Regions from separate parts of the Paenibacillus sp. WLX2291 genome, predicted to be linked through region 3. Evidence: riboswitches for the same ligand, from Rfam matches in the RefSeq annotation. Region 3 holds a riboswitch; each other region holds the start of a gene.
The links. Region 3 has a riboswitch for glycine ahead of ACDE64_RS23665 (amino acid permease). Riboswitches for the same ligand answer to the same signal wherever they lie in the genome.

Region 1 (10,364 bases), 1.4 Mb from region 3:
ATTGCGCCGAACATTTGCCGTCAGCAGTGCGAGCTGTCCATCCATCTTCATCAATCGTCATTCGGTAGGTGCCTTCATTGATCATTGGTTCAATCGTGAACACCATTCCTTCTTTTAACCGCTGCCCTTTCCCCGGTAAACCGATATGGGCAAAACTTGGCGACTCATGCAGATTGCGCCCGATGCCATGACCGAGCAGATCGCGTACGACGCCATAACCATGACTCTCGGCGTGCTGCTGAATAACAGAAGTCACATCCCCCAGTCGATTGCCGACTACCGCCTGCTGAATACCAAGCTCCAGACATTCCAGCGTCACCCTCATTAGCTGCTCAGCTGACGGGGATACTTGTCCTACAGCATAGCACCAAGCGGAATCGCCTAGCCAGCCGCCGTATTCGGCAACGATGTCGATTTTGACCACATCGCCTTCTTCCAACCGCCGTCGATCGGGGAATCCGTGTGCGATCACATCATTGACGGAAGCACACGTTTCATATTGAAATCCGTTATACCCGTTCGTAAACTGCTTGCCGCCAAGCTTGGTAATATGCTTTTTCACAAATTCATTGATCTCTAGTGTTGTGATGCCCGGTGATATCATCTGTGCAATATGACGATGGCAATCTGCTACAATCTGGCTAGCAGTCTTCATGTCTTCAATTTCTGACGGTGTTTTTAAAATAATCATCAGTGGAAACTTCCTCTCTTGATGTATGTAAGACAGCATCTGGACGTGTTATCCGCTGTGTAGATGCGGATGGATCGGATGATAGCTTCGGACGAAGATCAGAATACGGGTAAGCCGCTCCATGCTTGCTGTATGTATTATAGTAAACCTTGTGTGCGTATTCAGCAACTTTGAAATGGTAAAACGCGCTCCTTATAGACAGAACTGAATTGCCTATTTTATGAAACGATAGCTTCGATGCAGCGTATCATCATTCATGCTCATATGCAAATACAGTCATGATACCAAAGGAGACGATACGTATGCGTCGATTGATCAACATCGGAAAATGGATTCTGTTTACACCGCTCATTCTAATTGCCGGGTTATTACAACTTGAAGATCTAGTTCTACTGTTCAAAGACCAGAGACGGGATCAACAACTACACAATGACTCAATGTACCATCGTATCGAAGGCATTCGGAATTAACGACGGCATTCGAAGTTGATATCGTTCATAATAACTGTGCGATATACAAATTTCGTTCGTTAATACGTTGTGATACCGTTTAACACCATGCTTCAGATATATTTTTTATGTAATTACATAAAAAGCCTGTCCTTTGCAGCTACACAGTTTCGCCAACAGGCGTTTACTGCATCGTTGCATCGGACAGGCTTTTTTATTGTTGATTTTTCGTGTTACGAAGGTGCTTGTACCAGCTGATCCAAAAAAGGACTATTCCTATTCGTCTCTATGGAATTTCGATCCATATGAGAAAGTCGTCACTCATTTGACCATACGATCACTTCGCTGCAACCTGCGATTTACTCCCCTAGACGCTTACCAAGAATCGCCAGATGTCGGTCTTCTCCATCCAAAATAGCAACACGTGGCAAATGACCCCAATCTTCAAATCCGAATTTGCGCAGCAGATTCAGACTTGGATCATTATGGGCAAATACGAAGCCGAGCAAGGTATGAATATGCAGCGCCGGTGCCTGCTGGATTGCGTAACTAACCAGCTTGCTGCCAATGCCTTTCCCTTTAAAATCCTCATGTACATACACACTCAGCTCTACCGTGCCATTATAAGCCGGTCGACCGTAAAACGTCTGCAAACTCGCCCAGCCAGCAATCCGTCCACTCTGCCATAATGCCCATAATGGACGACGCTCTGGCTGGTGTTCGTCAAACCATGCCTGACGGCTCTCGACCGTCACCGGTTCTGTATCCGCAGTCGCCAGACGACCGGGAATCGAAGAATTGTAAATGTCCACAATTGCTGCCAGATCTTCCTGACGTGCAATCTTGATCTCATATGCTACCGTTTCGCTCATCTCTCTACCTCACCTCAACAAAATTCTCTCTTTTGTATGATTCTAGTTGAGCATGCTACTGCTTGTAAATACGAATGGGACAATCCCTCTGCGATGACGATTTTGCCCAATCATCATGCTATGACATCAACGTATAAACGTGTTTCGTACGCGTACCGAACGTGAGAAATACAAATTCCACAGCAATGTAATAACAGCTGTCCAGATCATGCTACTCACCATGCTAACCGTTGGCGGCACGATGAAAAAGGTAAGTACAACGAGTGCCAGATTAATCAAAAGATACAAGCGTGCCATACGCGGGAACGAGCGTTTGCGCGTATACAGCAGCACGAGCAGAATGATTAACAACACCAATTTGATGCCTGCTGCCACCAGCTCAAAGCTAGACAACGACTGCAAATTTGTATCGTATACCGACAAGGCACGGTTCACTTCAGCTTGCATATCTGCCGGGAAAATATCCGGGTTGGCTGCGATAAACATAATAAATATGTAGGCGGGAATGGTGACAAAGGAAACGAATAGTCCCCAGTACATATACACCTGAAAAACAGCCATCCAACCGCCAAGTCCGACAAGCGGTGGACGATTATAATCCGGTGGTTGTTGTCCCGGACGTGGTTCATTCGGTTGCCCGTTAAATGGTGGCTGCCCGGGATCGTTAGGATTGGGTGGAAAATTGTTGTTCATTGGTTCTATTTCCTTTCTAGTTCTAATCTGTTCCCAGACCGTACAAGACGGCTGATCGCGGTCGCTACTCGGCTTGATTTTGAAGGTGTAATGATCCGGCTGCGAATCCGATGATACACTGCCAAATGATGAGCATAAGCACGCAAATCCCGCTTTCTCCAGTCTACCATAGCCAGCGTCAGAATAGTATTTTATCCTACATGACCGCGTGCACTTCCCTTTCCTGTTACGTTTGGCTAAGCCCGGTCTGCCTTTCACTCCATGCCCATAGACGTAACGCTTGCTGTCTATCCGATGCTCTGGATTGAAGGGTCATCACTTTTTTACGATAAAAATACTGACCGGTTTGCCCTGCAACTGATGGATCCGTTGCTAGAAATATAGCTGTCTCTGCTCCCTGCTCTGGCGTTTGAAAAAACGGTGTATGTGCTAGTGCAGAGAGCAAGCGTTTGCCAAAGCCAGTATCCCGATCCACACCGATACTCGTTGCAACCGCTCCGGGATGTAGACTATTGACGGTGACGGATGTGTCTTTTAACCGCTCTGCCAGCACAGAGGTAAAATACAGATTCGCCAGCTTGGATTGCGAATAGGCGCTGACCACATTGTACCCATCCTGCAAATACGGATCATCCCAGTGGATTTTGCCGATTTTGTAGGCGTTGGAGCTGACGACTATGATGCGAGCTGCCTTTGCCTGTTGAAGGGCATCCAGCAGTAGAGAAGTCAGCAAAAAGTGTCCCAAATGATTGACTCCGATCGACATCTCGAAGCCATCTGCTGTTTCCTTGCGAGTAGGATGAACGACCCCAGCATTGTTCAGCAGGACATCGAGATGGTCATATTGTTTGTAAAATTCAGCCGCAAACTCACGAATATTATCCAGTGAACCGAGGTCGCACGTCATCAGTGTGAGCTGATCGGAACCACTCTCATGCTTCGCTTGCTCCAGCGCTTGCTGTCCACGCTTCAGATTGCGACATGCCATAATGATATGGTGTCCTTGCTTCGCCAGAGCGATGCTGGAAGCTAGTCCCATACCGGAATTGGCGCCGGTGATGAGAATGGTTTTGCGATCGGTAGCGGTGTTAGCTGTGTTAGTGGTGTTAATATTTGCAGAATGAGTCATACGGTTGCTCCCCTCGATATGAAAGTGAAATGCAGATTGTTTTCGTTTACTGTACGTTTATTTCGTTGTTTTGAACTGTCGCATGTTGAACATTCTTGTATCTCATTGGCACATGTGTATTTTATTAGCGTATGTTTATGTCTATGTCATTAGTACATGCTCATATCTCATACGAATATATTTTATATTATGCAACCTTATATTTTAAGTAAACGTAAAGGAGTTCAGCAACGCATATGGAATAGGTATAGTATGGAATAATAAGGAATATGGAAAACGACAAAAAGCACGTAAAAAAGCCGTCGCCCTGTTCTGTAACGAACAAGACAACGGCATGTACTCACAAACAATATAAGGTATATTCCTCTTTTCACCACTATACATTCTTCTCATCCATATTCCATCGATCTTCGCTAGGAAATATGAATATTGGGGCATATTAATCCTGAGCGTGCGCACCATAAGCAGCTGCATCCAGTAGCTTGGACAGAGCAGCATCCAGATCGCCGTCCACCTTCAATTCCAGCATCCAGCCACGACCGTATGGATCGGTATTGACCAGTTCTGGCTCGGTTTCCAGATCGGGATTCAGGCGACTAACAACACCAGCTACCGGACAAAACAGATCGGATACCGTTTTGACCGATTCGATTGTGCCTACGACTTCATTCTCGCTCACATTGCGACCGTCTTCTGGCAATTCCACAAATACAATATCACCCAGCTGATGCTGGGCAAAGTCCGTAATACCAATCCGTACTGTATCATCGCCAATACGCTCTACCCACTCGTGTTCCTCACTGTACAACAGCTGATCCTTGATTTCGCTCATGATTATGCTCCTCCGGTTCCATGTCGTGATTGCATTTTGCTCAATGCCACAAGAGTATAGTAAGGAAGTTGGCACTGTCAAGAGGCTTGACATCGTTTACTCAATCAAGTATTAATATAATAAACATACAATTTTAACGTTTCTAGTGTTGAATGTTCGGAAATACATAACATCATATGTGAGCGGATGAACGTACAGGGAGAGACTGCCACACCGATGGCAGCGCCGAAGGAGTAAGCCGGAAACGGTGAATCTCTCAGGTATCAGGGACCTGTACCGGACGCAACTCTGGAGAGCATCCGGTGCTAATCAACGATAAGTGCACAGCGGATCACCCAAGGGGAAACTTGTTTTGAGCCATTCTGAATGATCGGCAGACATTATATGCTGGTAAGAATGTTCAGCGAGGTAACTCTCAGGTACCAAGGACAGGGAGAAAAGGGAATGAAGTACCGGATATATGCCGGTTTCTTTCCCTTCTCTTCCTGTCTTTTTTGTGCTTGTATACCGTTTCACCGCTCAAAATACTATTTCGAGGTGAATCCACATGACTGAATTGAAACGAACACCGCTTTTCCCGCTGTATCAACAATCTGGTTCCCCGCGCTGTATCGATTTTGGCGGCTGGGAACTGCCGGTACAATTTTACGGTATCCAAAAAGAACATGAAGCTGTACGCGAACGAGCTGGTTTATTCGACGTTTCCCATATGGGTGAAGTGATCATCAGTGGCGCTGGCGCACTCCGTTATCTACAGCATATGCTGACCAACGATGTTTCCCGTTTGCAGGATGCACAGGCGCAGTACACACTGATGTGCTATGACAATGGCGGCGTTGTGGATGATCTACTCGTTTACCGGATCGGTGAGGAGCATTATATGCTCGTGCTGAACGCATCGAATATCGATAAAGATATCGCATGGCTGCGCCAGCATTTGCCAGAAGGTGTGCAGTTGAAGGACATTTCGGAGCAAACGGCATTGATCGCTCTGCAAGGACCGCATGCGTCCGCCATTCTATCCAAAGCAGCTGGCAGTGATGTATACGCTGAATTGCCCGGCTTTTCCTTTGTACCGGAAGCGAAGTTGTTCGATGTGGAAGTGATCGTCTCCCGCACAGGCTATACGGGTGAAGATGGATACGAGATCTATACACCGGCTGCACAGGCAGATGTAATCTGGAGCAAGCTGTTGGAGATTGGTGAGGAAGATGGATTGATTCCATGCGGACTTGGTGCGCGTGATACACTGCGTTTTGAAGCGAAGCTGCCGCTGTATGGGCAAGAGCTGTCGGCGGACATTACGCCGCTGGAAGCAGGGCTTGGTTTCTTCGTGAAGCTGGATAAGGGTGATTTTATCGGACGCGACGTACTCGCTGGGCAAAAGGAACACGGTGCTCCACGCAAAATGGTCGGCATTGAGCTGATCGACCGTGGCATTCCGCGCTCACATTATCCGGTGTACCGCGATGGTCGGCAGATTGGCGAAGTGACTACCGGCACACAATCGCCGACATTGAAGCGCAATCTGGGCTTGGCACTGATCGAAGCGGATAGCGCCGCACTCGGTACGCCGGTCGAAGTCGAGATTCGCGGCAAGCTGTTGAAGGCAGAAGTCGTGAAGGCTCCTTTTTACAAACGTCAACCGGTGAACGTATAACACATTATATGATGCAACTGTAGCTGATGCTCCATGCTGCTGATGTTCATTGTTAGCTGATGTTCATTGTTATATGTGGTGTTTGCAGCTTCATAATTAGCATGACCGTATAGACAAGATCACAGCTACGAGCAGGTTCTCATTCACGGACAAATTTACTGTTACCTATCGTTCTAAATAGACGCATACGCTTGCAATCACAACGAAATGTACGGCTAGATGCTCAATAGACAACAAAATCTGGCAACTTCTCTTCTGCGATATTGCACGTCACGCAAGTCCACACTAACCGGTAGCTACGCTGCCGAAAGGAGTACAGCTTATGAAATCCCATCGTTATATCCCGATGACGCCACAAAATGAGCAGGACATGTTAGCCGTTGTCGGCGCTTCTTCCATTGAGGAATTGTTCAAGGACATTCCAGCTTCTGTTCGTTATGAAGGTACACTGCCGATGTCCGGTATGCTGGACGAATATGCGCTAACCCGTCATCTGTCTACACTGGCAGGACGCAATGCGGATACAGATCGCTATACAAGCTTTCTTGGTGCGGGCATTTACGATCATCATATTCCTTCCGTCATCAATCATGTGATTTCTCGCTCGGAATTTTATACGGCATATACTCCATATCAACCGGAGATCAGTCAGGGTGAATTGCAGGCGATATTTGAATTTCAATCGTATATTTGCGAATTGACCGGTATGGCAGTTGCGAATGCCAGTATGTATGACGGTGCGACCGCACTGGCAGAAGCCGCTTCGCTAGCAGCCTCTGCTACCCGCCGCAGTAAGATTGTCGCCTTCTCCACCATTCATCCCGAATCCCGCGCTGTTGTGAACAGTTATGCACGCGGACTCAATCTGGATGTGGTCGAAGTAGCTTATGGCGATGGCATTACCGACATCAGTGCACTGGAAGAAGTGCTGGATGATCAGACAGCGGCTGTACTGGTGCAATCGCCGAACTTCTTCGGTGGCATCGAGGGCATTCAAGCAGCTGCCGATCTCGCACATCAACATGGCGCACTGCTCGTCGTCAGCACCAACCCGATCTCACTCGGTCTACTGGAAGCACCGGGTAAATTAGGTGCGGATATCGTCGTCGGCGATGCACAGCCGCTCGGTATCTCGATGTCACTCGGCGGTCCAACATGTGGATTCTTCGCCGTTTCGCAAGCACAGATGCGCCGTATGCCAGGTCGTATCGTCGGTCAAACGACGGATCGCAACGGGAAACGTGGCTTCGTACTGACACTGCAAACACGCGAACAGCATATTCGCCGTGACAAAGCGACATCCAACATTTGCTCCAATCAGGCACTGCTCGCCTTGTCCGCTTCCGTTTATATGTCCGTGATGGGCAAACAGGGGATGCAGGATGTCGCTAATCTGAATGTACAAAAGGCTCATTACGCCGCACAACAGCTAGCACAAATCACAGGTTGCTCGCTGGCGTTCCAGTCTCCATTTTTCAATGAATTCGTACTGAAATTACCGCAAGCTACAAGCGCATCGCAGGTCAATGCCAAGCTGCTGGATAAAGGCTATATCGGTGGGTACGATCTCGGTCTGAGTTACCCGGAATTGTCTGGGCATATGCTGTTCGCCGTTACAGAAAAGCGCACCAAAGCCGAAATGGATCAACTGGCTATCGAATTGGAGGCATCGCTATGACAAACGAAACGTTACCAACCAGCATTCAGCCTATCGGAGAATCTACACCTGCGGTTGCATCGACCGAAATACAAGGCGATATTGTCAAAGAAAAAGCCCTCATTTTCGAATTGAGCCAGCCGGGTCGTATTGGTTATTCGCTGCCAGAATGCGATGTACCACAGGTGGATGTGAGCACCCTCATTCCACAGGACATGCTGCGCAGTGAAGCCGCCGCCCTGCCAGAAGTGTACGAAGTCGACGTGATCCGCCACTATACCGAGCTGTCCCGCTTGAACTTCGGCGTGGATAATGGCTTCTACCCACTCGGTTCGTGTACGATGAAATACAATCCCAAAGTAAACGAAGATGTAGCACGCTATGCTGGATTCGCCAAAATCCATCCGTACCAACCAGAACAAAGCATTCAAGGTGCATTGGAACTGCTGCACACGCTGCAAAACGATCTAGCTGCACTGACCGGAATGGATGCTGTCACCCTGCAACCAGCTGCCGGAGCACATGGCGAATGGACAGGTCTGATGATGATCCGTGCCTATCATGAGAAGCGCGGCGAGCATCGCACCAAAGTAATCGTACCGGATTCTTCGCACGGTACGAACCCTGCCAGCGCAACGGTTGCCGGTTTCCAAACGATAACAATCCCGTCCAACGAACGCGGGCTGGTCGATCTGGACGCACTGCGTGCTGCTGTCGGTTCCGACACCGCTGCACTCATGCTGACTAACCCGAATACACTCGGTCTGTTCGAAGAACAAATTACCGAGATCGCACAGGTTGTGCACGAAGCTGGCGGACTGCTGTATTATGATGGCGCTAACTCCAATGCGATCATGGGCATCGCCCGTCCGGGTGATATGGGCTTCGACGTTGTCCATCTTAACCTGCACAAAACGATGAGCACCCCACATGGCGGCGGTGGTCCCGGCTCCGGTCCGGTTGGCGTAAAAAACAAATTATTGCCATTCCTGCCTGAGCCAGTCGTAGAACAACAACAAGACGGAACGTACACGCTACGTTCTGGCTCCCCAGATTCCATCGGTCGTGTCAAAGCATACTACGGTAACTTCGGCATTCTCATTCGCGCTTATACCTACATCCGTAGCTATGGACCCGAAGGACTGCGCCGTGTATCGGAATGTGCCGTACTGAACGCCAACTATATGATGCATCGTCTGAAAGACCACTACATCATGCCATACGACAATGTGTGCAAACACGAATTCGTTATGTCTGGTAAAGGTCTAAAACAATACGGCGTACGCACACTGGATGTCGCCAAACGACTACTCGATTTTGGCTACCACCCACCAACCGTCTACTTCCCGTTGAATGTAGAAGAATGCATCATGATCGAACCGACCGAAACCGAAAGCAAAGAAACACTTGATGCCTTCATCGACACCATGATCCGCATCGCAAACGAAGCCAAAGAAACACCAGAGCTGGTACTGAATGCACCATACAGTACCCCAGTCAGTCGTCTCGACGAAGCAACCGCTGCTCGCAAACCAGTACTCAACTGCGCATGTAGCTGATCACCAACTACAACCGCTCATATTTCCAAAAAAGGAGCATACCATCGCGGTACGCTCCTTTTTCTGATATTACCCGAAAATCTTCACCTGCATTACCTGCATTACCTGCATTACCTGCATTACCTGCATTACCTGCATTACCTGCATTACCTGCATCAAGTATGCTCTCATCTCTCCCAATACAATACAATACATAAATATTCCAATATCTATATTTGAAATCGAAACATACCATACGCAATAGGAAAACGAAGTTACGTATCGAATAATCATAACAGCTACATATCTACTTATGAAAAGAGGCGTCTTATGAGCAAATTCGGATTATTCGGCAAATTTACAGTACAGGAAGGTCAGCGCGATCACATGGTCGATATTCTACTTGATGCTGCGAAATCAATGGAGCAGTTGCAGGAATGCGAGCTTTATACCGTCAGCATTGCCGAAAATGAACCCGATTGTATTTACGTTTACGAAGTATGGAGCAACCAAGACGCGCATCAGGCATCGTTAACTTTAGAGTCAACACAGACACTAATCCAAAAAGCTAAACCAATCATTACGGGAATGGAACGCATATCCACCCTCCACCCCATCGGCGGTAAAGGCTTAACTTGATAAGAGTATTGTACTGCTTTTAGTGCTTCCACCATTTATCTGTTGCACAAATCCCCAAATATCAATACTTTTCACCCTACACCAATTTTCATTTCTCTAATCCCATTTTTATCATGTACCTTAAATACACCATTACCACATCGTTCACCATGCACATTACCAAATTACACATCATCAAAGCAGTCGCTATACAACATAACAGTT
Region 2 (10,364 bases), 1.6 Mb from region 3:
ATGCTGGTGATCATTATGTGGCCTAGTTTGCCGGTGTATTGGATGCCACTTGCAGCGATTATTGGAGCGGCGGTGGCGGCGATATTGATCTTTTTCCTATCATGGAACAAAGGGTTGAATCCATCGGCTGTTGTGCTGATGGGGATTGCAATCTCGGCGATTGCCGGAGCGGGAATTCAGATTCTAATCGTGCGTGGTGCATTGTGGAGCAGTATGGGCTATATCTGGCTGACTGGTAGTACGTATGCACGTACATGGCAGCAGGTGTGGACGATTGGTATATTCCTGCTGATTCTGGTGCCAGTTGCTTGGTGGTTGGCACGGCGATTTGAGTTGTTGGTGTTCGATGATCAGAGTGCAGGCGGGCTTGGATTAGCGGTACGTCGTACACGTCTATTATCGATGACGGTTGGCGTACTGCTGGCAGCCGGAGCGGTCGCTTGCGTGGGCACAGTCGGCTTTATTGGTCTGATTGCGCCGCATATGGTGCGACTACTAACCGGACATCATCTGCGACAATCGATGTTTTTATCAGCATTGACAGGGGCGCTAATGCTGGTGCTGGCGGATACGATTGGACGTACGGTGATGGCACCGGCAGAATTGCCATCCGGCTTGTTAATTGCACTAATCGGCACACCGTACTTCTTGTATCTCATGTATCGCTCCAACTGGCATCGACCGCTACAATAAGTACTGGATGATACAAGCAAAAAGCTTCCCATCTCGCTATATCAGCGGTAGGGAAGCTTTTTATTGTACGGTAACATCGTTTATTTTTTGCTGATTTCGGCTTGAAGAGAGCTGGTAGTGGCATCTGATGATGAGGACGTATCAGAATCGTCGCCGGGTTCGTGCTCAGGTGCCATAATATCCGGTGGCACGAGCGTTTCTTCTTTTTCATTGCCGAATTGGATGAAGATCCAGACGCCGATCAGAATGAGTGTACCTGCACCAAGCTGCATGCCAGTCAGTGCTTCGCCCAGTAGCCAAAATGCCAGTAGCGAGGAGAAGACAGGTTCGCCGAGGACTGCCATCGATACGGCACCTGCGTTCATGTACTTGAGCAACCAGTTGAATAGATAATGCCCGAACAGTGTTGGCACCAGTGCTAGCAGCCAGAATACGCCCCAGTCGCGTGCATCGTATCCGGTAAATGGCACATCGTTAATCAGATTATAGACAGCCAGCACAGTTGCCGCCATGAAGAACACCCAGAAATTGTATACCAGTGCATCCATATGCGCACGTACTTGCTTGCTGATCAGCATATGGATAGCGACGGCAATTGTACCGAAGAATGACAGCATATCGCCTTGAAAAGCCGTACCGGACACTTTAAAATCGCCCCAGCCAATCGCAATCGAACCGATAACCGCAAGCGCCATCCCGATAATCATGAATCGATTCGTGCGCGTCTTGAATAGAAAGTACGATCCGATCACGACCATAATCGGCTCCAATGTCAAAATAACGGTCGAACTGGCTACCGTTGTCAGCCGTAGCGAGCCCATCCACAGTAGAAAATGCAGCGCCAGCATGATGCCAGACAATGCCAGCATCAGCCACGCGCGTAGTGGAATATTCAGAAGCGCACGATAGTGCCGTAGCGCAAGCGGCAACAGCAGCAGATCGGTGAGATAGAGTCGGTACATTGCGATTGCCGATACATTGGCATCCGACCAGCGAATAAAGATGGATGAAAACGAGATCGCAATAATGCCGATCACATACAACAATTCAAGCGGAACCCAGTGTTCCCGCTTTGTGATTACCTGAGTCATTGGTACATTCTCCTATACTGCTTATCAGCGGTTGTCAACGTGATCAAAAACGTGGTCAAAATGAAGGGCGATCATGAACCGATCGCCCGGTATATCCATCGTCATCCGCGGTAACCTGCGCATCGACGCGTATCAATATTGTGTTTCCTGATTGGAAAATGCAGGATTATTCCGCTACCTGTACATATTTGTACCCTGTACCCCAGACGGTCAGGATATGTTCCGGGTTTTTTGGATCGCGTTCGATTTTTTTGCGTAGATTGGAAATATGCACATCAATCGTACGATCCAGATACGCACGGTCACCGCCTTTGATCCGATCCATTAACTCGTTGCGGGTAAATACTTTGCCCGGTGAATTGTGCAGTTCTTTCATAATAGCAAATTCAATCTGGGTCACTTCTACTTCCTGATCCTCTACAAACAGACTGTGTCGGTAATCATTGACGGACACACGATTTTGCGTATTGCTGGTAGACAGGCTGTATCCGTTCATCCGGTGCAAGTCGCTACGACGTAGCAGTGCCTTGATGCGCGCATCCAGCTCTTTGAGACTGAATGGCTTGCACAAAAAGTCATCTGCACCGCTTTCTAGTGCTTTTAACCGTTCGTTGAGCATCGTATTGGCTGAGATCATCAGCACAGGTACAGTCGATTGCTTGCGAATTCGCCGTACTAGCTCACTGCCGCTCAGATCAGGCAGCATCAGATCGGTCACGACAATATCGGGACCATATTCATCGATCAGCGCTAGCGCTTCGCTGGCATCGTGAATCAATTGGGTATCATAGCCTTCTTCCTGAAGGAAAAAGGCGATCATATCGGCAAGACTTTTTTCATCTTCAATGAGCAAAACTTTGGTAGGCATTGCTGTCACTCTCCTGTACGAAAATTAGGGCTGTATCGAGGTGGAATATAGGATGTACCTTTGAATTTGTATATAAAGTAATCCAATTCGGTCCATGATACGAATCTTGGAAGATGCAAGGAAACAGGTTTACATACATTAACCAGAAGGTCGGGCAATGTCGGACAGAACGATCGTCATGACGGTAATCAAGCACATATGATGCGGATAGGCTGCCACGGCAAAATATTATCCCTGGTGCATATGTAAAAGAGTTTGACAATGAATTTTAACGGAATGGTCACGTGTCCTATGATTCTCTGATTGGATGTTTGCGGTTATAATTATCTTACTTGGTTATCTTATTGTCTTAATGATTAAGATACTGTAAGCCTGCCGATTGGTAAATACGGATATATTGTACCATTGATAGACGATATGGGGGATATGGAATATTTTTAGTAAAACAAATGACAGTCAGCATACCCGTTTTGGAAGTACAGATGAACGGATGCGCCGCGCGTATCCCGGGTCTATCCCGAAGTCAGACGGTCTTTCAGGTGCGATTGCTGTCCGCAATGGAGAGGACCGTTGATTATGAATTACAGATTATTTCAATCATTTACATCACCATGGATCGGAACTATTATTCTCACGCTGCTGGGTGCAGCACTCAATTACTGGGTGCTGGACCTGTCGTTTGTGCTGCAATTCATGTTTGGCAGTGTTGCGCTGCTAGTCGTGTTGCGACTATACGGACTTTCCTTTGCGGTGCCTGCGCTGATATTGATTCATCTGCCCATGCTATGGACCGGGTCATTTGTAACGATGACTGTGCTGCACGGGATGGAAATTCTGTTTTTGGCGTTGGGATTTCGCTGGTTGCCGCGTGCCAGTCTGCTCAAGCTGGATTTACTGTTTTGGGTGACGATCGCATTGCCAATCATCTACGGTATGCACGCATTGCGCTGGCACGATGAGATGGATATGCGCTTAGTCTGGTTGTTGCTAATTAACCGACTGCTAAACGGCATCTGTAATGCGTTGCTGGCTTCAGCGATGGTTGTCTTTTTGCTGAATCGTGTACGCGTTGGCAAACGACCGTACTATTATATGACGATTCGCTGTGTGATTTTCAAGTATTTGCTCATGGTAGTCATGACCAGTTCGATCCTGATTCTGTTCGTGAACGGCAGTCAGCAGTTTCAAGATATATTGCACTGGGGTTCCAATTATGTCGAGCGTTCATCACGTCTATATATTTCCAGACTGGAGCAATTGGAAGGAACAGAGCAGCAGCGTCTGATGCAAACGTACAAACAGGACTTTTCCATCGATTCGATTATTGTGGATGCTGAGAATACAGTGTTGGCGACGACGATTCAACAATCAGAGATTGGACAATTCACTGAAAGTACCGGTTATCGGCAGTCCTTATTGCAGCAGCACAATCAAGTATCCGTCTATGCTCAGTATCCGATTGATGCTGTCTATCCACCAGATCGGTGGCAACGGTCTTATTTTGTATTAAACACTGTGCTGGATGATAATCAGCGCTTGATCCTTGTTTTGCCGTTTTCGTACCACTTGTATCCGGTATATGGCTTCTATTTGAAGATGATGTTGCGTATGCTTGGCATCATTCTACTGGCGGCTATACTGGCTCAACTTATCGGACGCCGCGTCGCTATTCCATTACAGCAATTAGTAGACGCAACCAGTCATATCCCGCAAAAGCTACGTGAGAATCATACGCTGGAATGGCCGAAAAGTAGCATCGTCGAAATGCGCAAGCTAATTCACAATTTCCAGCAGATGGTGAGTACACTGGAATATCAATTTTTGCAAATTAAAAAAGATAAAGAATTGTTGGAGATTCGTGTTGTGGAGCGCACGTTCGATCTGGCGGAGAGTGAAGCGCAGAAGAGTGCGATTCTGAAAATGGCAGTGGACGGTATCATATCTACAGATAGCCGGTTACGCATTACAGAGATGAATCCGGCGGCTGAGCAGATGTTCCGCTGTGATCTGACCGAAGTGTCTGGCTTGCCGTTGTCAGATCTAATCCGCATTCATGGTCGTGCGAATCCAGATCGCGAGAGTAGTACGGTGCTGGCGTTCCGACTGGATGGTAGTACCTTTACAGCAGAATTAACCCGTAGCGAGATATTGAATGATGGGGCGGCAGTGCATACCTTTTTCCTTCATGATCTGACGGAACAGGAGCAGGCGCTGGCACGTAACAGCGAGCATGAACGCCAGTTGCAGCAGTTGACAGAGCGCTTGCTGGAAGAGCAAGGTGCTGCGCGTATGCAGAAAAGCATTACCGGCAATCTGCTGCAAACGGTGCAGGATGGCATTATGATGTGCGATGAGGCGCGTATCGTATCGTTAATCAATCCGACGTTACAGATGCTGTTTGGACTAGACGATTACAATGGCAAGCCAGTGAGTGAAGTGCTGGAGCGCATTCAATCGCAACTGATGGCAGGGACGTTTATTGTGGGTGAACGTTTGAATCAGCATCTGGATCAGCATGAAGAATGGGAACAAGGATGCCTAATCCAGATGCAGGATGAGCGCTTGTTATCGCTCCATCTAACCCCGATTACCGATGCGGCGAGTGGTGTTGATCAGGGATTTCTGCTTATTTTCCGTGATTGTACCGAAGAGAAACGGGCGAAGCAGCTGCAAAATGAATTGATTGCTGTCGTCTCGCATGAATTGCGGACGCCATTATCGGCGATTATGGGGTATATCGAGATGTTGTCGATGTATGAGGATATTCCGGCAGAGCGCCGACGTGAGTTTATGAATACGATCCAGTTTGAAGGTGGAAGGCTGTCGAGATTGTTGGATGACTTTCTGGATAGTCAACGGATTGAGGCGGGGCATGCAGAATATTTGATGAGCTGCATCCAACTGGATGAACTGGTGAAGATGATCTGCTGGCAGTGGGATATTCAATCTCGGGATCGTCTGCATGTGGAAGTGGAAGAGCGCCATCTCTATATATTGGGCGATCATAATCGTATGATTCAGGTAATTAGTAATTTGATAGGCAATGCACTTAAATATTCACCAGATGATCGTCCAGTCGATATTCGCGTGCGACGCCAAGCCGATCATGTACTGGTAGAAGTAGAGGATTACGGGATTGGCATCTCGGAACAAGATCAGCCGCGCATTTTCCAAAAGTTCTTCCGGTCGCGATCAACGGAATCTCGTCAGATTCGCGGTACAGGTCTGGGGCTGTTTATCGCTCAGCGGATTGTTAACGATCATGAAGGCGTGCTGAGCTTTACGTCATTGCGGGGGAAAGGTTCGGTATTCGCGATCCGTTTGCCTCTATTGGAGACGTCCGAAGAATGGGTAGACTGAGGGGGATTGCCTAGATTTGCGTTTGTTTTTACAGGGCATGTCAGATATGCAACTTATTTTCCCGATGGCAATTGACAGCGTTCAGCGGCTGGATTAAGCTAGGAATGATCAGGAACATGCCGGGCATACGGCGGTGTTCATTGTAACTTCTATATGCGAATGAAGACAGCGGGAGAGTTAGCGGAGGCACGTAATCCGCCACCGAAGGAGCAAGCAGCCGCAGCCAACGGCTTGCCAATCTCTCAGGTCCCAGGAACCGCTGCCGGACGCAACTCTGGAGAGAGCATTCAGCCACCCAAGGGGTATAACGGATCGTCAGCATCGTCCGTCCAAACTCTCAGGTACACAGGACAGAGCACACAGGCCGCCGCAGGTCCTGCTCTGTCCTTTTTGATGTGCTCTTCGGGGGATTGCACACAATCGAATTAGCATAGAAAAGGATGTATCAGCAATACCTGCTCAAATGATGCAGCAGCGGAAAAGAGGAGTCATATGCGTTTCAAAAATGTATTTAATATTATTGGGCCTTCTATGGTCGGTCCATCTAGTTCTCATACGGCGGGCGCTGCACGATTAGGTCGAGCGGCACGTCAGCTGCTTGGACAGCAACCGGAGCATGTGGATATCATTCTGTACGGTTCTTTTGCAGAAACGTATTGGGGACATGGTACCGATCTGGCGCTGGTGGGCGGTCTGCTGGATTATAGTACGGACGATGATCGTCTGCCGGATGCAGCCGAAGAAGCGGATCGACTGGGTATGACCATTCAATTTGATAAAGGATCGGGCAATTATCCACATCCGAACTTTGTGCGTTTACGTCTACGTGCGGGAGAACAGCATGCTGAATTAGCAGGTGCATCAATCGGTGGCGGGAATATTGAGATTCACGAACTGAACGGATTTGATCTGAAAGGTTCAGGGCAGTATCCGACGCTCGTAGTGGAGCATATGGATAGTAAAGGCGTGCTGGCAGATATTACGCGTACACTGAGTGAAGCGGAGCTGAATATCGGCTTTATGGATGTGGATCGCAAATCGCGCAGTGGCGAAGCGATGACATTGATCGAGCTGGACGGTGTACCCGCAGATGAGATATTGACTCGTATCGTTGCATTGCCGCATGTTACCCGTGCGGGTGTTATTGATCTCGATTAAACGAAGAAAGGAGGAAGCAAGATGCAATTTCGTACATTAAAAGATATTATTCGACTGTGTGAAGAACGCTCGTGCAGCATTGCCGAGCTGATGATTGTGGAGCAGGTCAAAGAAACCGGAGTACAGCGAGAGGAAGTTATCGCTCAGATGGCGGCGTATTACGAAGTGATGAAAGAAGCGGTTCACCGTGGGATTCACGAAGATACCGTTTCGCGAAGTGGATTGACTGGCGGAGATGCACGTAAAGTATATGATTACTTAAATGGCAGCGAAACCGTATCTGGTGCATATTCAACGCGTGCGATGTCATATGCGCTGGCAGTGTCCGAAGTGAATGCTTCTATGGGACGTATTATTGCGACGCCAACTGCGGGTTCCTGCGGTATCATTCCGGGTGTATTTGTAAGTACGCAAGAGCGATTTGGTTGGAGTGATGAGCAGATGGTATTGGGCTTGTTCGCTGCTGGTGCGATCGGCTACGTCATTGCGAACAACTCGTCCATCTCCGGTGCTGAAGGAGGCTGCCAAGCCGAAGTCGGTTCTGCAATCGGTATGGCTGCGGGTGCGATGGTGGAGCTGCGTGGAGGTAGCCCTGAGCAAGCGATGCATGCCGTCGGTCTGGCATTGAAAAATACACTCGGTCTTATCTGTGATCCAGTGGCTGGTCTGGTAGAGATTCCCTGCATCGTACGCAACGGTCTAGGTGCTGTTAACGCATTGGCTGCTGCCGATATGGGACTAGCAGGCGTGCGCAGCGCAATTCCATCGGATGAAGTCGTCGATGTTATGTTACAGGTAGGACGCTCCATGCCAAGCGAGCATCGTGAAACCGCGCGCGGCGGTCTGGCTCAGACGCCAACTGGACGGAAGATTACCGAAGAACTGCGCCGTCGTCGCGAGAATAACGGGGGATAAGACGAGCAGTAATTTGATGTACATGTATAGTGGTATTGCATGCAATGCAAGATATGAACGTGGAAGTAGCAGAATGTAGAGGAATGGAAGGACAGAATGCTATCCTTGTTCTGGCTGGTCTTCTATAGATGCTAGAATCCATGATCTGATCATAACCAACGAGAAAAGAGACTGTAGCGATGTACAGTCTCTTTTTGTCATACATGGATTGTTCATATCGAGTAGATCAAACGGACGATTGTTCAGAATTCATTCTGGCGACAGTTTCGGCAAATAGTGGCTGCAATTCTGCCGCTTGTGTGTGCCGAATAAATACAGGTGTGATTGCCAGTGGTGCATCGGTATGTACCACCTCACCACCTGCATGAGTGTTGCCTGTCCACGCATTCACCCAATCAGAACCGGATGGCAGATAGATAGAGCGGCTGCGCTGTCCTTCTTCCATAATTGGTGCGATGAGCAGACTGTGTCCGAACATATACACATCTTCCGTTTCCCAGCAGAACGTGTCCTGTGGGAAGTCGTAAAAGAGCGGACGCATGAGCGGAGAGCCTTTTTCATGAGCTTGTCGCATCAAATCAGTAATATACGGTCGCAGCGTTTCACGTAAATGCATATAAGCAGTCAAAATAGGATATGCTTCCTCGCCAAAGCTCCATACTTCGTTATCGCTACCACTAAAGCACTGACCGCCGCCCGAAGAACCAATCGACCCCACATTTGGCTCACGATCACCATGCAACCGGAATACCGGGCAGAAGACGCCAAATTGGAACCAACGAATCAGACATTCGCGAAAAGAGGGATCGGACGGATTGCCGCCGTGGAATCCGCCAATATCAGTCGTCCACCAAGGAATGCCTGCAATGCCCATATTCAGCCCGATTGCCAGCTGATTGCGCATCGCACGGAAGCTGGAATCAATATCACCGGACCAGACGAGCGCGCCGTACCGCTGACTGCCTGCCCAAGCGGCGCGAACCAGATTGACTACCTGCTCTTGATTCTCGGCGGTCATACCATCATAAAAGGTTTTGGAATACATCGCCGGATACTTGTTGCCGACCTGCAAATTGCTGCCCTCATAATAACGATAATTATCAAAATCATATACCGTATACTCTGGCTCCGCTTCATCCAGCCAGAAGATACGAATACCGAGATCGTAATAGTTTTGCTTCACCTTGTTCCATACATACTGTCTTGCCTTCGGATGAGTGGCATCAAAAAAGACACTGCTGCCATAAAACTCCATTGTGACATTCACACCGCGCTCTGTACGTACAAGCAATCCCTGTTCATACATTTCTGCAAAATGCTCGCTTGTCTTATCAATCGTGGGCCAAACGGATACCATTAGCTCGATATTCATCTCTTTCAGTTCGCGCACCATCGCTGCCGGATCAGGCCAGTATTCGGGATCAAAGCGAAATTCTCCCTGCTTGGTCCAATGGAAGAAATCGATCACGATTACATCAATCGGTAATTGGCGGCGTTTATACTCACGGGCTACTTCTAGCAGCTCGTCTTGTGTACGATAGCGCAATTTGCACTGCCAGAAGCCGATTCCGTAATCTGGCATCATGGGCACCTTGCCGGTAGCCTCACCGTAGCGCTCTACGATTTCGGACGGCGTATCGCCAGCGGTAATCCAGTAATCGAGCTGCTTGGTGGAGCGTGCATGCCATTCGGTGCGGTTTTTGCCAAATGTCACTTCGCCAATCGCTGGATTGTTCCAGAGGAAGCCGTAGCCGAGACTAGACAAGGCAAAGGGAATACTCGCCTGCGAATTGCGATGCGCAAGCTCTAGCGTACAGTGCTTTACATCCAAAATATGCTGCTGGTACTGCCCCATCCCGTATAATTTCTCATTAGCTGCCCCTTCAAAGCGTACCGTCAATCCGTAATCGCCACCAATCAAAGGCGTAAACTGACGTGCAGGTATATTCAAGGCACTATTAAAATGCCGATCACTACGATAACCGGTAATATCATCCTCCTCGGCAATCGTGCCATACCGATACCGACTGTATTCCTCCAGCAAAATATCACCATGCTGATTCAAAAAGGTAAGCTTACCGTGCGGATCAACAATGACGGTCAGCTTGCCATGATGCAAATAACCAAACCCATTTTCCTTAATGCGAATATTAGCAGACTGCGGCTGGTGCAATTCCAGTAGTGCACTGTGATCATCTTGCAGCTGTGGATACAGGGTGGAGCGTACACGCACACTATGCTCCAGCCATGGCTCGATCACCAGATATTCACTGCCATGT
Region 3 (10,364 bases):
ATCTATTCCTGCTCATTCGTACGATCATACTTATAATTCAATGTATTTTTGTGAAGAAACCACTCTATTGGGAGTGGTTTTCTTTTTGGCTGCGGATGTATGATGGGATAAAGAGGATTAAAGACATTGAAGATATTCAAGACGTTAAAAATATGCAGGATGACAGACGTGTATGAAGTGCTGACTGGGGTGGCAGACTCGCCGGAATATCATCAAATTTCCAAAGAGGAGTTCGATTCTTTTGAGGATTGGGTTCAGACGCATGGCAAAGATATGAAGAAGTTCTATGAAATTGTGAATCGTCCGGTGCTGTGTAGCGGGTATTTGGGAAGTGAGTATTTGGATACGTCGTTGGTTCGGGATATGTAGTAAGATGGAATGGCAAGTATTGCTAAATGAAGTACTTTAGCATTTTATTTGAAGCAATCGATTATGAGAATAGGGGATGCCTATGGACAAAGTTCAAGTATTGCATCACTTTCGCGAGTTATACGCCGAGTTGAATATGATTCTATGTGAGTTCGACCCGTACGGCTTGTCCGATAAAGGTGAGATCGCGGACGAATTTGAAGAGGAAGCATGGCAGATTTTATATGGTTTGGTAGATGTTCATAATCTGGATGAAGCCATTGATCTCGTTACATATGTGTTTGTGAAGGCGTTTGATGCGCAAGCTTTTAACAAGGAAAATTGTACAGGAGTGGCTACGCGTATCTATGCATGGTGGTTAAGCAAGTAGAAGCGAAACGAGAAATTAGAACTAGAGTTAAAAGTGAAGAAATCTCAGCTTATGCAGGCAATGGATCGGTCGAATCTGCTTTTCAGGTATAATACATGTACCTATTATAATCAATGATTGGGAGGAGAATAGGATGAAATTATTTGAGAAACTACAAAAGAAAGTAACTGTGAATGACTATACATTCCATTGTGTGATCAACCAGAAACCTTCGATTCCGATGGTTAGTGTCAAAGTCTATTCTTCCAAAACCTCTTATGTTGAATTTCTATTTAGTTGGAGAAGAATGCATGATGTGAATCCCAATCGTCCTCTAGTGTGCGCACGTCTGATCCAGTATGCTATCGATCAGGGATGGGATTATCATAAAGAAAAACAAGTTAAAATCATTGAACAAGGTGATGATATAATTGACCTGTTAAAGTTGGAGGAACTGGATGATATGTAATAGACAATGCAATCACAAAAAAGACTGTAGTTCTAAACTACAGTCTTTTTGGATACATTTAAACTGTTGCTACCAGATAATAAAGGAAACCAGAAATAAGAATGAGAGTTAAAAGTGAAGAAATGATAATTTGCTTAGAACTTTTTTTCTTCTGAGTAGCATCACTTTGTTTGTACTCTCTTACCGCTTTTATAATAATTGCTACAAGAAGAATCAATACTAAAACAGGAAGAATATATATAACAAAGTTATTATAGTTCCACATACGTTCACCCCCTAAGTAAAAAATTATTGAGGAGTAATGTTAAAAGCTAATGCCCAAGTCATTTCCAAGTAAATACCTGTACTATTTGCATTGTTAGCAGCGACTCGTGAAGCCAGTAGTCCAAAGTAAGCTGCTGTGATTCCTGGAGGAATGGCAGGAATAGCTCCAAAATAAGCAGCAACTATAGCAACCCCACCACTAGTTGCCGATACACCGGTAAGGTCAGCAGAAAACCTATTAGCTTCGCAACTATTCATATAACGGCTATAACCCCACCAGTATTGTTGGACAGCTGTATTTTTTCCAGCGCAAGATGCTGTGACCGATTTGCTGAGATCAGAAGTAAGAGGTGCTAGATTTTCAGACGTAATACTTAAATCAGAATGTGCCTTTAACTCGCCAGATTCAATTTGCTTGTTTAACGTATCAAAGTAGATTTTCTGCCCTTGTAGTAGCTCTAAATCCACCTCATCTTTTTGAGCTTTAGAATAATCTAGTTCAAAAAATCCATTCTCATTTACAGATACATAAGGTTTTAAAGCCAAGATATCTTGTTTTGTAAATTCTTTATTTTGAGTATCGCTAGCGAAGGTCGGCGTACAAGCTACTGTGAAAAGCACTAAAGCTAATAAAAAACCAATTGTTTTTTTCATTTTTCCTCCTAAGTATATGTTCTTTCTACATATAATTATTACTAAAATATACAATCAAGCCTCCTTCATTTATAGGTTTGAATACATTTTTAGTCTAACAAAATATTTTGATTGATAAAGCTTTTCGACAAAAACAAACTATTTTCTTAGCTAAATTGAGCCTTTTATCATTTACTATATTTACCATGAAGATCATTTAATTGGTATACAAGATATAACATTTATTACTTTGGTCTTATACACAAATAAAGCTTAGTTATTAAATAATCAATGTTTGAAAAATAAAATATAGAATGAATGTTATGTATACCATTAAGCCTTTCACGCTGAAAGACTTAATGTATATATGCTATTTATCGTATTACAAAGCCGTCTCGAGCTCCTGTGGCATCTCCGGCTCCAACTTATTACGCAGCCCGTACAACAATCCCGCCCCAACTAGAAACGCAACCGCATCCGCAATGACCAGCGACCACACGACCCCGTGGAATCCACTCATATGATTCGCAATAAACAACACCGGAATCAGCGTCACGCCTTGAATGATCGACATAATAAACGCCGCCGTACCTTGACCCGTTGCTTGGAAAATACCAGTGAACAGTGTCGTCATGCCAGTAATGAACAGCGACAAGAACGTCACATGCAAAATATAACTGCCCATCACAATCAACTGCGGATCGTTCGTAAACCAGCCGATTAGATGATCCGATACCGCATATACCACTACGCCAAACACCAGTGCCATAGCCACAATGACTTTAATCGTAAATCCGACCGTTTGCTTCATCCGCAGTTTATTCGCGGTGAACGAGAAGGCGATCAGAGGCACGACCCCTTCACACAATCCCATCAGAATAAACTCTGGAAATTGCAGCAATCTCGACGAGATGCCGTAAGCGGCAACCGAAGCATCGCCGTATTCAATCAGAAAATAGTTCAGGATCAGCGACATCGCACCAAGGAACACACTCATGATAAATACAGGTACACCGATTTTGAAGACATTGCTCATGATCTCTTTGCTGGCTTTGAACCATTGGATCGACACGCTTAGAAATTGGCTTTTGAAGCCCAGATGATGCGTGTAAAAGGCACTTGCGACCAGATTCGAGACTACGGTAGCAGCAGCGACGCCGGTCACACCCCAGTGGAGTACGAAGATAGCGAGTGCATCCAGTACGATATTGACGGCAACGCTCAGAATCATACCGATCATGGACGTAATTGCCGATCCTTCCGCGCGCACGATATTTTCCAGAGTGAAGAATAGGACGACGACGGGAGAGCCGATCAGCATGACGGTCACGTAGTCTTTGGTAAATGCGAACGATTCGGTCGTCGCGCCCAGCCCGGAAGTGATCATATCCACTAGCGGCAGTCCGACGAGAATGACGAGTAGACCGAGCAGCAGACTGCTGTAAAAGGCGAAGGACGAAACGTGCTTGGCGTCGTCGTAGCGCTTTTCACCAAGCAGACGGGAGATGAATGTACCGCCGCCCATACCGATCAGGTTGCCGAGTGCCATGATGATGGCGAACAACGGCAAAGTTAGCGCCAGCGCGGTCAGCATCGCTGTATTGTGCAGCGTGCCGAGGAAGTAGGCGTTTAGGATGGAGTAGATGACGCTCATGGATGTACCAAGCATCATCGGAACGGCAAAGTGGGCGACGGCTTTGGCGATAGGGGCTTTTTCAAAATAGTGCAGATTTTCTGTATCCATGGGGATTCCTGCTTTCTGTAGATAATTTGGCTGTTGAAATATTTGGTCTATCAATGATTGCCTTACAGTGTTAGTTGAGCCTTACACTGTTAGATGTTATCATGGGATGAGATGCTTGTAAAGCATAAACTTACAGTGTTAGATAAAATTTTTCGAGGGATGGATATAGATGAAAAAGCAGCAGCCTCAAATTTCAGAGGATAAGATTCTTGAAGCGTCGTGGGAGCTTCTCGGGGAAGACGGCATTGAGAAATTAAGTATGCGGCGGCTTGCCGATCGGCTCGGCATTCAGGCGCCTTCGCTATACTGGCATTTTAAAAGCAAGCAGCAGTTATACCAGCGGCTGGCGAATCATGTATCTAAAGTGATCGTGGATGAGCTGCATAGCGAGGGCAATTGGAAGCAGCAGCTGACCGAACTTGCCGTTACTACGCGTGATGTATTGAGCCGCTATCCGTGCTCCACACAGCTTATGATGATGACGCTGCCGCATGATCCGGACATTATCCGCTTCACCAACCGGATGCTCTCTTGTGTAGAGGAAACACCGCTGGCGCAGGATCAGAAGATGCAGGTTGTGACGACGCTGATCAACTTTGTGTTTTATTTTGTGCTGGATCATTATCAGCATCAGCGTAATGTGGAGATCATGAGTCAGGAGCAGCAGTCTACGATGGGCGATCATATGATGCAGGTGATGGATTCGATGCCGGATCAGGATACGTGGCTGTTCCGGCGCATGTTCCAGAATGAGCTGTTTGAGCTGATGGGAAGTGATCGGGCGTTTGATTTTGGACTGAAGGTGATTTTGCTAGGGATTGAGCAGGTGATTGTGGAGCAGAATATGGATGTGTAACTTTTTTCACTGATCCATTGCTCACATTGGCGGTACTATGTTAACATATCGGAATGGCAGTAATGCCTAACTAACTTCATATATTTAAGGGCTATGATTGCTGTGGATCACACTACAGCAGGAGCAGCTTCTGGAGAGACTGCGGGTACACCGCAGCGCCGAAGGGTTCACAATCTCAGGCAAACGGACAGAAGAGTACGAATAGATAGGTGTCATGCGGCGACGTATATGCTGCGGGGCACGTATGTATTTTGTTATTCTTGTGCGCTGAGAGATTGGATGATATCCAGTCTCTTTTTTTATTGTTTTTTATAGAAAGATAGGAGATCAAGGGGGACACACGATGACACAGACAGGATTAAAACGAGAACTTGCCAACCGGCATGTTCAGTTGATTGCAATTGGAGGAACGATTGGAACGGGGCTATTTCTCGGCTCCGGCAAAGCGATTGAGAAGGCGGGACCTTCGATTATTCTCACGTATCTGATCGTCGGGATGGCGATTTTTTTCGTAATGCGGGCGCTGGGGGAATTGCTATTATCCAAGGCGGGCTACCAGTCATTTACCGATATTGCGGAGGATTATTTGGGACCGCGCGCGGCGTTTGTGACGGGTTGGACGTATTGGTTTTGCTGGATTATGACGGCGATGGCGGATGTGATCGCGGTTGGCGTGTACGTGCAGTACTGGTTTGATATTCCGCAGTGGATGCCAGCGGTGCTATGTCTGATCGTATTGTTAGGTCTGAACCTAATGACCGTCAAAAATTTCGGGGAGCTGGAATTCTGGTTTGCCTTGATCAAGGTCATTACGATTCTGGCGCTGATTGGGCTAGGTATTGTACTGCTGGTGATGGGTTTCCGCACGGATGCGGGTACCGTATCGGTACGCAATCTATGGGAGCATGGCGGCATATTCCCGAATGGCGTGTCGGGCTTCCTGTTCTCGTTCCAGATGGTCGTATTCGCTTATGTTGGCGTAGAGCTGGTCGGTGTATCGGCAGCAGAAACCGCCAACCCGGAGAAAAGTATTCCAGCGGCAATCAACAAAATTCCGCTGCGCATTCTGTTCTTCTATGTCGGCGCGCTGTTCGTGCTGCTGTGCATTAATCCATGGACACAGCTGAGTCCGTCGGAAAGTCCATTTGTCCGTACGTTTACGCTGGTCGGTATTCCGGTGGCAGCGGGCATTATTAACTTTGTCGTGCTGACGTCGGCGGCTTCCGCTTGCAACAGCGGCATGTTCTCGACAAGTCGCATATTGTACAATTTGAGCCGTAAGGGGCAGGCTCCACAGCGACTGGGCAGACTGAACCGCAATCATGTGCCAAGTCAGTCGCTGTTCCTCTCTACGATTGTGATCTCTGGTGGTGCGCTACTGAGCAAGCTGTTACCGGGACAGGCGTTTGAGATTGTGACGACGATCAGTGCCATTTGTTTTATCTGGGTGTGGGGTGTCATTCTGGTGTGCCATATTCGGTATAAACGAATTCGCCCGGAGCTGCATGCGACGTCGCGCTTCAAAGCACCATTTACACCATGGATCAATTATGTAGTACTGGCGTTATTTGCGGGTATTCTGGTCATTATGCTCATCTCTGGTGAGACGCGTCCGGCGCTGTTATGTACACCGATTTGGTTTATTTTGCTGCTGGTATTGTACCAGCTTCGCGGGCGAAAAAGAGACAGTGAGCCGGTGTTGGAGACGACGAATACGTAAGTTGCAGATGAATGATAGCGGAGTGTCAAACATGCCGTGACAGCTATCAAAGAAACTATTATGTCCAGAAATGGCATACGAAACACAGTGCAAACAAATGCACCTATTTCATACGAGTAGGAGTATGCAGTACAGCTCATCTTCAAATATACAAACTGCAATCATAATGGTATGTGCGAACAGCTCTATGATCTATATATGCATAGAGCTGTTTGGTATTGGATTTCGCTTTGTCTCTTTTGCATTCAGGAGCACTCTGTCCGTGTTGAAAGTAACCAAGTGCCTAATGCTTGGCAATGACGATCATTGTGAATGTGCCTGTTGCAATCTTGCTTTCCGATATTCCTTTGGCGTTTGCTCATATGCCTTTTTGAACGACTGGATAAAATGGTTCACATGATTAAACCCGACGCGCTGTGCGACTTCGGTAATCGTATCGTCCGTACTGAGCAGCAGATCGCAGCTCTTTTTTAGTCGGTATTTGATCAGGTAGTCGTAGGGCGTCATATGGATCGTTTTGCGGAAGCTGCGGGTGCATTCGGATACGCTCAGATGTGCGATGTCGGCGATTTGTTGCAGCGTGATGGGATCAACAAAGTGTTGGTGAATGTAACTCAGCATGAGCTGCAATCGCTCCTGCTGCTGTTTGGCATGTTTGGGCAACTGCTCGGTGGACAATGGAATATGGGAAATTAGCGTGAACCACAGCTGTAGTGTCTTGATCGATACTTCATATTGCCAGCCCCAGCTTGCACCAGCGATCTCGAATGTACGTTTCATCTCCCATAGCATATCCAGAATGGCATGTTCCCAGTCGTGGTCACCTCGGATATCTAGCGAAACGAGGGATGAGTTGGTGTAAGGCGTTACGTAATTCTTTTCCATTACGCTATCGCCGTAGAAGGATAGCAGCTTTTCGGGAAAATTAAAGCTGGCGTACTGTCCGTCGTGTTCCAAATATGTAGCGATATGCAAAATGCCTTTGTTGATCAGAATCGCCTGTCCCTGCTCTAGATGGTGGTCGATGCCGTTCACCTGAATGATGAGCTTGCCACGGGTGGCGAGGGTAATTTGTAGCTCGTCATGCCAGTGCAGATCGTTAAAGCCGCGCCCTTCGGGGATGCTGTTGTGGGTGGTATGGGTGTACATGATGTAAGGGAAGGAGTCGTCGGGGTAGGCGATATGTTCGAATAGAGGTTTGCTCATAAGGGTTCTCCTTTGCTGCATTTGATATTTTGCATATATAGATGACGATATTTCGATATAAATGAAGGATATCCTTACACCGAGAAACAGAAAACGGTGATATTATTATATCAGATCTAAGGCTTATCTCTATAGCCTGTGCACAGACGTTCGGATAAGACCTCTATGAATATGGAGGCATGGTAATGAACAATCGTAAGATGTTTTGGGGTATTCATCCGTATGTATTGCTGTTTATTAGCATTTTGTCGGTATCGATCTCGTCCATTCTGATCAAGATGTCGGATACGCCGACTGCGGTGGCGGGCATGTACCGACTGTACATCTCCGTACTAATCATGCTGCCGCTCGTGCCATGGCGTACGCTGCGCACGCTACGGTTGAACGCAAGCGATTGGGGCAGTGTGATTGCGGCAGGATTGCTGCTGGGCATGCACTTTCTATTCTGGATGGAGTCGCTCGTGCATACGTCGGTGGCAAGCTCGATGGTCATTTTGGCGTTACAGCCGTTGTTTGTAATGATTGGTTCGTATTTTATGTTCAAGGAGCGGGTGGGGATAGCGAAGGTTCTCTGTCTAGTGGCGGCGTTATTCGGCTCGGTCATTATTGCATGGGGCGATATTGGCGTATCGCGGCAAGCGCTGTTCGGTGATGCGTTGTCGTTGATCGGGACGCTGGCAGTTTCGGCGTATTTTCTAGTCGGGCAAAAGGTCAGTCGCAAAATGAACGCCAATCTGTATAGTGTGATCGTCTTTCTGATCGGCGGTAGTATGCTGCTGGTGTATAGTTTGTGGAATCAGTTGCCGCTGACCGGATACTCTGGTGCGGACTGGACGTACTTCCTGCTATTGGCGATCATTCCGACGATGTTCGGGCAGTATATTTTCAATCTGCTGCTTCCATCGATTGGAGCGACGACAGTGTCGGTGGGCATTATCGGCGAGCCGGTACTCGCGATTGTGATGGCGTATCTGTTTCTGGGTGAGCAGATGTCGGCGTTTCAATTTACCGGCGGACTGCTCACATTGCTAGGCATGGGCATGTACTTCTGGTTACAATCGCTGAAACGTCCGATAGCGGACTATGTACCGGTGGATGAACCGATCAGGTGAATTCCATTGGCAAATAGAATGGAGTCAGATTTGGCATGAAATATATGCCGGATGGTATGATGCCTACACAAGTGATCATGATAGGAGTGGGATATATGGCAACATTTGAAGATTTGTTGAAGCTGGATATTCGGGTAGGCACGGTGATAGGAGCAGAGTTTTTCGCCAAAGCGCGAGTGCCTGCGATCAAGCTAGAGATTGATTTTGGAGAAGAAGTTGGTGTGAAGCGTTCTAGTGCGCAGCTGACGAAGCGGTATGAAGCAGAGCAACTGGTCGGTCGGCAGGTGGTCGCGGTTGTGAATTTTCCACCGCGCCGGATTGCCGGGTTCGATTCGGAAGTGCTAGTGCTGGGCGGCGTACCGGGCGAAGGCGATGTGATTCTGTTGCAGCCGGAATTTGACGTGCCGAATGGCACGCCGATCGCGTAGACTGCTTGCAGGTGATTTGGATGTTGGCGAATGGGTCATATCGGCGTGTAGTTCTTGTATACGTTGCGGATTATCTGTATGCAAATTGCTGATGGAAGAGAGCGTATAAAGTGATGCTTGTATGATATGGTATGGAGTGCATTCGTATCTGTACTTTGTATTAAAAAAGGCAGTAGCCCAATGAACGAATCAACTAGGTACTTGATCCGACAACGGTTGGGCTGACTGCCTTTTTATTTTGTTCATTTAGAGAAGATAGCGAACGATAAAGCATGATGATGCAATACATCTGCTTTACCATGTAGATGCGGGTATGCCTGTACGTTTTTTAACAACGGTATACTAGATCTGGGTCTGTACCAATTATTTGGTCTGATCTTCGTTGGAAGGAAAGTTGGCGATGTAACGATTGCGTTTCTTTTCATCAATACTCAGATCAATCAGTTTGATTAATCGATTTCCGATTTTAATTAGGAAATAGAGTCCAACTGCCATCAGGACGATGCCGAGTATCCATGGAAGTAATGTAAGGAGCGGGAAAAAGGCTGCGCCCAAATTTAAAGTATTGGATAGGTAATAGCTTGCCATTCTCAGAATCATCCTTTCTAAAATGGATCTTGATTATGTAGCGATACAACATGGGCGATATATGGCTGAAGCAGTAAATCATTGTCCCCATACCTATAGATAAACTCCAATATATACGTGTTGAGGTATATTTTACATAAAAAGAAAGCTATATCATACCCCGATTGACGTATTCTTTAGTAAAGCAAAATCCAAATTAGTAAAAGAAGGTGGTCACTGTATGTTTATCACAATGATAATGTGTATCCCACAATCATTGGATTACATCTAAATTCTTCGCTAATATAATAAACACCACCGTAGCGCATTATGGCAAGATTCCCTATGCTCACGGTGGTGTTTGATTTCGTTTATTATCAACTTGAAGCCAAGCTAATCAAGCAAAGCATGTGATTCCGCCTTGAAATGATACCGCCCCTTCGGCACGACCATCGGCGAGCCAGATACCGGATCGGGAATGACCGTACAATCCAGTCCAAAAATCTCCTTCACCCGCTCACTCGTAATCACATCCGCAGGTGAACCTTGTGCAATCAGCCGTCCGGTGTGCAGGGCGAAGATATGATCAGCATAACGCGCTGATAGATTAATATCGTGCAGCACCATCACAATCGTCGTGCCATGCT

Region 1: it holds a riboswitch for glycine, as region 3 does, so the genes downstream of both, gcvT (glycine cleavage system aminomethyltransferase GcvT) here and ACDE64_RS23665 (amino acid permease) in region 3, are expected to answer to the same signal.
Region 2: it holds a riboswitch for glycine, as region 3 does, so the genes downstream of both, sdaAB (L-serine ammonia-lyase, iron-sulfur-dependent subunit beta) here and ACDE64_RS23665 (amino acid permease) in region 3, are expected to answer to the same signal.

Annotation. Positions count from the first base shown of each region.
Region 1 is NZ_CP176755.1:4,129,270-4,139,633, forward strand. Features, by position in the region: gene map (type I methionyl aminopeptidase) at 1-691, opposite strand, end outside; gene ACDE64_RS17660 (hypothetical protein) at 994-1,161, shown strand; gene ACDE64_RS17665 (GNAT family N-acetyltransferase) at 1,500-2,012, opposite strand; gene ACDE64_RS17670 (DUF2569 family protein) at 2,139-2,705, opposite strand; gene ACDE64_RS17675 (SDR family oxidoreductase) at 2,932-3,834, opposite strand; gene gcvH (glycine cleavage system protein GcvH) at 4,274-4,666, opposite strand; glycine riboswitch at 4,853-4,949, shown strand; gene gcvT (glycine cleavage system aminomethyltransferase GcvT) at 5,214-6,326, shown strand; gene gcvPA (aminomethyl-transferring glycine dehydrogenase subunit GcvPA) at 6,649-8,004, shown strand; gene gcvPB (aminomethyl-transferring glycine dehydrogenase subunit GcvPB) at 8,085-9,542, shown strand; gene ACDE64_RS17700 (putative quinol monooxygenase) at 9,852-10,160, shown strand.
Region 2 is NZ_CP176755.1:3,953,984-3,964,347, reverse strand. Features, by position in the region: gene ACDE64_RS16890 (iron ABC transporter permease) at 1-693, shown strand, start outside; gene ACDE64_RS16885 (DMT family transporter) at 774-1,784, opposite strand; gene ACDE64_RS16880 (response regulator transcription factor) at 1,951-2,652, opposite strand; gene ACDE64_RS16875 (ATP-binding protein) at 3,229-6,012, shown strand; glycine riboswitch at 6,172-6,281, shown strand; gene sdaAB (L-serine ammonia-lyase, iron-sulfur-dependent subunit beta) at 6,505-7,170, shown strand; gene sdaAA (L-serine ammonia-lyase, iron-sulfur-dependent, subunit alpha) at 7,192-8,085, shown strand; gene ACDE64_RS16860 (TIM-barrel domain-containing protein) at 8,312-10,364, opposite strand, start outside.
Region 3 is NZ_CP176755.1:5,533,869-5,544,232, reverse strand. Features, by position in the region: gene ACDE64_RS23700 (hypothetical protein) at 169-369, shown strand; gene ACDE64_RS23695 (hypothetical protein) at 452-739, shown strand; gene ACDE64_RS23690 (hypothetical protein) at 873-1,187, shown strand; gene ACDE64_RS23685 (hypothetical protein) at 1,246-1,452, opposite strand; gene ACDE64_RS23680 (hypothetical protein) at 1,476-2,105, opposite strand; gene ACDE64_RS23675 (MATE family efflux transporter) at 2,467-3,828, opposite strand; gene ACDE64_RS23670 (TetR/AcrR family transcriptional regulator) at 3,998-4,684, shown strand; glycine riboswitch at 4,805-4,885, shown strand; gene ACDE64_RS23665 (amino acid permease) at 5,028-6,404, shown strand; gene ACDE64_RS23660 (helix-turn-helix domain-containing protein) at 6,708-7,610, opposite strand; gene ACDE64_RS23655 (DMT family transporter) at 7,796-8,722, shown strand; gene csaA (chaperone CsaA) at 8,818-9,150, shown strand; gene ACDE64_RS23645 (hypothetical protein) at 9,514-9,738, opposite strand; gene ACDE64_RS23640 (ABC transporter ATP-binding protein) at 10,111-10,364, opposite strand, start outside.